Pseudosulfitobacter pseudonitzschiae: one gene and its partner. The protein of the gene in region 1 binds, or shares a complex with, the protein of each later gene. Links are inferred from orthologs where the notes say so. Each region holds a gene or a part of one and is shown in the gene's direction. Other genes may lie near its edges. The genes, in order: ctaD and SULPSESMR1_RS10690.

Region 1 (3,256 bases):
AAAACCCCGATCGACCCAATGGTGCCCGCCAGACCCGACACCGTGCCACGCGTGCCTTTGTCCACGGTGCGCGCCAATACGTCCTTGTAACTCGCTGATCCCGCCGACCGGCAGACCGCCAACACCGCAAGACACGCCAGTATCGCCCAACCTGCCGCCGATCCGTCCAGTGTCAGGGCCGCGACCGCCATGCCAAGTGCGGCAATCCCCTGCCCCACAGCGCCCACCGCCCAGAACCATTTGCGCTGGCCCGTGCGTTCGATCCAGCCCGCCAGTGCCAGTTGCGGCAACAGCGCCCCCGCCTCGCGCACCGGCACCAAGGCCCCCACCAGTCCGCCGGGCGCGCCCAATGCCACCAGCACCGACGACAACACCAGCTTGGGATCAAGCAGCCCCCCCGCCAGTTTCGATGCGGTCAGCGCCGAAAAGTGCGTGACAAAGGCGCGGATCTGCCGCGAACCGGCCTGCGCATCACCGTCTGTCAGCGCGCCGTACAGGCGTCTTTGCAACTGCGGGGTCAAGGCGATCCTCTCCATCTGCGCGAACCCGAAAGGAAATAGCGCATTTGCACAGAATACAAAGCTTTCGTCCGAATGCGCCCTGCCCGCGACAATTATTCCCCACATGTGGCAAGATCATCCATTGATGCAGCCGCCCCAACACACTAGAACCACTCCATATCCGGGTCACCGTCGTTCTTGGCGTGGCCTGCAGTCATCTCAGCAGGAGGCACCGCATGGCAGACGCAGCCATTCACGGGCACGATCATCACGACGAACGCGGGTTCTTTACCCGCTGGTTCATGTCCACAAACCACAAAGATATCGGTATTCTGTACCTTATCGTGTCGGCTTTCGCCGGTTTCATCTCGGTTGCATTTACCGTTTATATGCGCCTTGAATTGATGAGCCCCGGTGTTCAATTCATGTGTCAGGAAGGCGCGCGTCTGATCGCATCGTCTGACGTATGTACCCCCAACGGGCACCTCTGGAACGTGCTGATCACCGGCCACGGCATCCTGATGATGTTCTTTGTGGTGATTCCCGCCCTGTTCGGCGGGTTTGGCAACTATTTCATGCCGTTGCAGATTGGCGCGCCGGATATGGCGTTCCCGCGGATGAACAACCTGTCGTTCTGGATGTATGTCGCCGGTACAACATTGGCCGTCTGTTCGGTTCTGGCCCCTTCCGAGGGCGGGCAGCACGGGGCTGGTGTGGGCTGGGTTCTGTATCCGCCCCTGTCAGTGCGCGAAGGCGGCATGGCGATGGACCTTGCGATTTTCGCGGTTCACGTCTCGGGTGCCTCGTCCATTCTGGGCGCGATCAACATGATCACCACCTTCCTGAACATGCGTGCCCCTGGCATGACCCTGTTCAAGGTGCCGCTGTTCTCGTGGTCGATTTTTGTCACCAGCTGGCTGATCCTGCTGTCGCTGCCGGTTCTGGCGGGCGCAATCACCATGCTGCTGATGGACCGCAACTTCGGCTTTACCTTCTTTGATCCTGCCGGCGGCGGTGATCCGGTCCTGTACCAGCACATCTTGTGGTTCTTTGGTCACCCCGAAGTTTACATCGTGATCCTGCCGGGCTTTGGCATTATCAGCCACGTCATCGCCACCTTCTCGCGCAAGCCGATCTTCGGCTACCTGCCGATGGTCTGGGCGCTAATCGCCATTGGTGTGCTGGGCTTTGTCGTGTGGGCGCACCACATGTACACGGTCGGCATGTCGCTGAACCAGCAGTCTTACTTTATGCTTGCGACGATGGTCATCGCGGTCCCCACAGGGGTCAAGGTGTTCTCGTGGATCGCGACCATGTGGATGGGCTCGATCGAGTTCAAGACACCGATGCTCTGGGCCTTTGGCTTTCTGGTTCTGTTCACCGTGGGCGGCGTCACCGGCATCGTCCTCAGCCAGGCCGCAGTCGACCGCGCCTATCATGACACATACTATGTTGTGGCACACTTCCACTACGTGATGTCGCTGGGTGCCGTGTTTGCCATCTTTGCGGGGGTCTACTTCTACTTCCCAAAAATGACCGGCCGCATGTACCCCGAGTGGGCGGGCAAGCTGCACTTCTGGATGATGTTCATCGGTGCGAACATCACCTTCTTCCCGCAGCACTTCTTGGGTCGTCAGGGTATGCCACGTCGCTACATCGACTACCCCGAGGCATTCTCCACATGGAACTATGTTTCGAGCTGGGGTGCGTTCCTGTCCTTTGCGTCGTTCATCTTCTTCTTCGGCATCGTGATCTATTCACTGCTGAAAGGTGCCCGCGTCACAGAAGCGAACCCGTGGAACGAATATGCGGACACGCTGGAATGGACACTGCCCAGCCCGCCACCCGAGCACACGTTCGAAATCCTGCCCAAGCAGGAAGAGTGGGACCACCAGCGCCACTAAGCGCCGGACCATTTAAACCAAAAAGAAGGGCTCCGACGGCGGTCGGGGCCCTTTTTCTATGCCTTGCGCTACGCACCTGACCACCGTCACCTCCATCCCCGACACAAAACAGCGTGTCGCATTGCCGCGCCGCTTAGCGGTGCTATCCTTTTGCGCAGACACAATCACCAAAGCACCCGCCATGCCCTACAACTGGACAACTGCCCCCACGGCCCCGATCCAAGAACTGCACCTATGGCCACATCAGTCGCTGCCCGCACGCGGGATGGCGGCCTTTGTGCTGACCACCTTTACGCTGTTGCTGATTCCAACCCTGCCGCTGCTGGGTACGCGGCTGCTTTGGTGGCTGCTGCCGTTCATCTTGCTGGCTGTCTGGGGCGTCTATTTTGCGCTTCAGCACAATTACCGCACCCGCCAGATCACCGAAGTGCTGACCCTGTCAGGTGACACAGCACGGCTGATCCGCACCAACCCGAAGGGCGATACGCAAGCATGGGAATGCAACCGGTACTGGACCCAAGTCACCAAATACGAAAAAGACGGTCCGGTACCCCATTACGTCACGCTCAAAGGGATGGGCCGAGAGGTGGAGATCGGCGCATTTTTGTCCGAGGACGAGCGCATCGCCCTGTACGACGAGCTGAACCGCGCCTTGCGGCGTTAGCTTGCTATTAGAGGGTGCTGCCGCCCCGGACAGGGCGGCAAATCAAGTATTTCCGAAAAGCGCTGCGAACGGCGCGGGCGCGTCAGGAGCTCAGACGGTCCTTGACCATCAACCCGACACTGCCAAAGTCCATTTGGCCGGTGTATTTGGCTTTCAGCACAGCCATCACCTTGCCCATGTCGCGGATG
Region 2 (3,263 bases), 1.3 Mb from region 1 along the record:
GCTGTCGTCTATTCGATGTGGCTGAAGCGCTCTACACCGCAGAATATCGTGATCGGTGGCGCGGCGGGTGCCTTTCCGCCTGTGATCGGCTGGGTCGTGGCCACGGGCACCATGTCGGTCGAGGCATGGCTGATGTTCGCGCTGATCTTCGTCTGGACGCCGCCGCATTTCTGGGCGTTGGCGCTGTTCATGAAGTCGGATTATGACGACGCAGGCGTGCCGATGCTGACCGTGACGCACGGGCGCAAATCGACCCGCAAACATATTCTGGCCTATACTGTCCTTCTGGCAGTTTTGGCAGTGGGCACCGCGTTCACCTCGATTGGCGGTCTGATCTATCTGACCACCGCAGTGATCCTCAATGCCCTGTTCCTCAAAGGTGCCTTTGCAATCTGGCTCCGTGACGAGGCACAAGCAGAAGCCGACAGTTACGCTGTAGAAAAGTCGTTCTTCAAGCTGTCGTTGCTGTATCTGTTTCTGCACTTCGGTGCGATTATGGCCGAGGCGCTGCTGCGCAGTTCGGGACTGGGAGGCTGGGGATGGCTTTGAAAGCTGAACACGAAATTCACGGCCGCCGTCGTGGCCGCAATTTGGGCGTCGGCCTGTTGCTGGCGGGGTTTGTGGTGCTGGTTCTGGCGCTGACGGTTGCCAAAGTCACCAGCGGTGATTTCGAAGTGCCACGCGGGGAGACGCTGAAATGAAGCGGTTGCAAGGGCCACAGCGCACGGTTGTCCAACTGGTCGGCGTCGTGCTGGTCATGGGCGCCTTGTCGTGGGCTTCGGTGCCGTTTTACGACTGGTTCTGCCGTGTGACAGGCTTTGGTGGCACACCGGGCCGCGCCGCCGAGGGCGTCGACCACGTCCTCGACCGCGAGATTACGGTCCGCTTTGACGCTTCTGTTGACAGCAAAATGCCGTGGCAGTTCAAACCGGTCCAAACCAAGATGACATTGCGCATCGGTGAAACCGGACTGGCCTTTTTCGAGGCATATAACCCCACCGACCACCCCATCGCCGGATCGGCCAGCTATAACGTCGCGCCCTATTCGGCTGGCGGCTATTTCAACAAGATCCAGTGTTTCTGCTTTGAGGAACAGGTTCTGGCACCAGGGGAGCGCGTGCAAATGCCCGTAACTTTCTTTGTGGACCCCGAAATTGTCGATGACCGCGATGCAAAATACGTGCATACGATCACGCTGAGCTATACATTCTACGAAATCGATCTGCCCGAGGGCTATGCCGCCCTTGACGCAGAGAGCAACGATACCAACCTGAACTGAGGGACTGAACATGGCCCATGCCAAGAACCATGACTATCACATTCTGGCTCCGTCGATCGAGCCGCTGCTGGCCGCGGTAGCCGCCTTTGCCATGCTGTTTGGCGGCGTGCTGTGGATGCACGACGTTACACCTTATCTGTTTCTCGTGGGCTTTGCCGGCGTCCTTTATGTGATGTTTGCTTGGTGGTCCAAAGTAATCGACGAAAGCCACATTGGCGATCACACGCCGGTTGTGCAGATCGGCCTGCGTTACGGCTTTATCCTGTTTATCATGTCCGAGGTTATGTTCTTCTCGGCATGGTTCTGGTCGTTCTTCAAACACGCCATCTACCCGATGGAAGATTACGCCGGTTCGCTTTACGTGGCACCCGAAATCGTTCCGGTTGATGCGCTGCACCTGCCGCTGATCAACACGCTGATCTTGCTGCTGTCGGGCTGTGCCGTGACTTGGGCGCATCACGCGCTGGTCCACGAAAATAACCGCAAGGATCTGATCACAGGTCTGGCGCTGTCGATCATTCTGGGCGTCGCGTTCACCGCGCTGCAAGCCTATGAATACGCACATCTGCTGCACGAAGGCTGGGTATTCGGCGGCGACGAGTTTTATTCCAACTTTTTCATGGCCACAGGTTTCCACGGCTTCCACGTCGTCATCGGCACCATCTTTCTGCTGGTCTGCCTGATCCGCGCGATGAAAGGGCACTTTACCCCCGAACGCCACGTCGGTTTCGAAGCGGCCGCATGGTACTGGCACTTTGTTGACGTTGTCTGGCTGTTCCTGTTCTTCGCCGTTTACATGTGGGGCGTGCCCAGCCCGTAAGATCGAGGCCGGTTGCACATTGCCAGCAAATCCCTAAAACCCGAAAGGCGCGTGGTGTTCCCCGCGCCTTTTGTCATTCTGACGCGCAGCAAAAGACGGGATTGAAGGACAGGTATGGGACGCATTCTGTTTCTGATCAGCATCGGGTTGGGCGGCGCGGCTGTCCTGATCTCGCTTGGCGTCTGGCAGGTCCAGCGGTTAAGTTGGAAACAGGCGGTGCTGGCTGACATCACCACCCGTATTGCCGCAGCACCTGTTGAACTTCCAAGCCAGGCCGATCCGGTGGCCATGAAATACCTGCCTGTCGCCGTAACCGGCACCTTTGACGACCAAGTGATCTATGTGCTGGTCAGCCAGAAACAGATCGGTGCGGGCTACCGTGTGATTTCCCCTATGGTGACGGACGCAGGCCGCCGCGTGCTGATCGATCGTGGCTTTGTGCGCGTAGATGAACGTGATGCGGTGACGACCCCGACAGGTGCTGCATCCGTGACTGGCAACCTGCACTGGCCAGAGGAAATCGACAGCTTTACACCGCAGCCGGATCTGAATGCCAACATCTGGTTCGCCCGCGACCTGCCTGCGATGTCAAAGACACTGAACACCGAACCGCTGTTGATCATTGCACGCGAAACGTCGCTGCCGGACGGCCCCGTGACGCCGTTGCCTGTGGACACTGCGGGCATTCCCAACAATCACTTGCAATACGCCATCACATGGTTTTCGCTGGCCCTGATCTGGGTCGGGATGACATTAGTTTTTGCCCTGCGCGGCAGCCGCCGCCGACCAGAAAGGCCCAATTTGTGAAATATATCTCGACCCGTGGCAAAGCGCCCGAGCTGACATTCGAAGACACCATGCTGACCGGTCTGGCCCGTGACGGTGGCCTGTATGTGCCATCGGAAATTCCGACGCTGTCGCAGGCCGACATCGCCGCGATGGAAGGGCAAAGTTATGAAGAGATCGCCTTTCGTGTGATGCGCCCCTTTGTCGGTGACACGTTCAGCGACGCAGAATTTCGCGGCTGTATCGACCGCGCCTATGCAGGCTTTGGCCACACCGCGCGCGCGCCCTTGGTGCAACTGGATCAGGGGCATTTTCTGCTGGAACTGTTTCACGGACCCACACTGGCGTTCAAAGACTTTGCCATGCAGTTGATCGGCC

The links.
Region 2: the proteins of ctaD (region 1) and SULPSESMR1_RS10690 are in contact, whole or in part, in a solved structure (PDB 7CUB), measured with the Escherichia coli proteins. The link is inferred for Pseudosulfitobacter pseudonitzschiae from one-to-one orthologs.

The regions. Positions count from the first base shown.
Region 1 is NZ_CP022415.1:911,548-914,803, reverse strand. What follows is about bases 137-3,070. They hold ctaD (cytochrome c oxidase subunit I), read left to right. Parts: upstream 137-736; coding sequence 737-2,404; downstream 2,405-3,070. Other genes in these bases: SULPSESMR1_RS04330 (DUF2244 domain-containing protein), read left to right, coding at 2,586-3,068; SULPSESMR1_RS04340 (MFS transporter), read right to left, coding at 137-521. Also shown: more of SULPSESMR1_RS04340, read right to left, coding at 1-136; SULPSESMR1_RS04325 (GatB/YqeY domain-containing protein), read right to left, coding at 3,151-3,256. UniProt on the Escherichia coli protein: Cytochrome bo(3) ubiquinol oxidase is the terminal enzyme in the aerobic respiratory chain of E.coli that predominates when cells are grown at high aeration.
Region 2 is NZ_CP022415.1:2,200,263-2,203,525, reverse strand. The notes cover bases 254-3,194. They hold SULPSESMR1_RS10690 (cytochrome c oxidase subunit 3), read left to right. Parts: upstream 254-1,289; coding sequence 1,290-2,099; downstream 2,100-3,194. Other genes in these bases: thrC (threonine synthase), read left to right, coding at 2,903-3,194; SULPSESMR1_RS10685 (SURF1 family protein), read left to right, coding at 2,214-2,906; SULPSESMR1_RS10695 (cytochrome c oxidase assembly protein), read left to right, coding at 698-1,279; SULPSESMR1_RS10700 (cytochrome C oxidase assembly protein), read left to right, coding at 540-701; cyoE (heme o synthase), read left to right, coding at 254-549. Also shown: more of cyoE, read left to right, coding at 1-253; more of thrC, read left to right, coding at 3,195-3,263. UniProt on the Escherichia coli protein: Cytochrome bo(3) ubiquinol terminal oxidase is the component of the aerobic respiratory chain of E.coli that predominates when cells are grown at high aeration.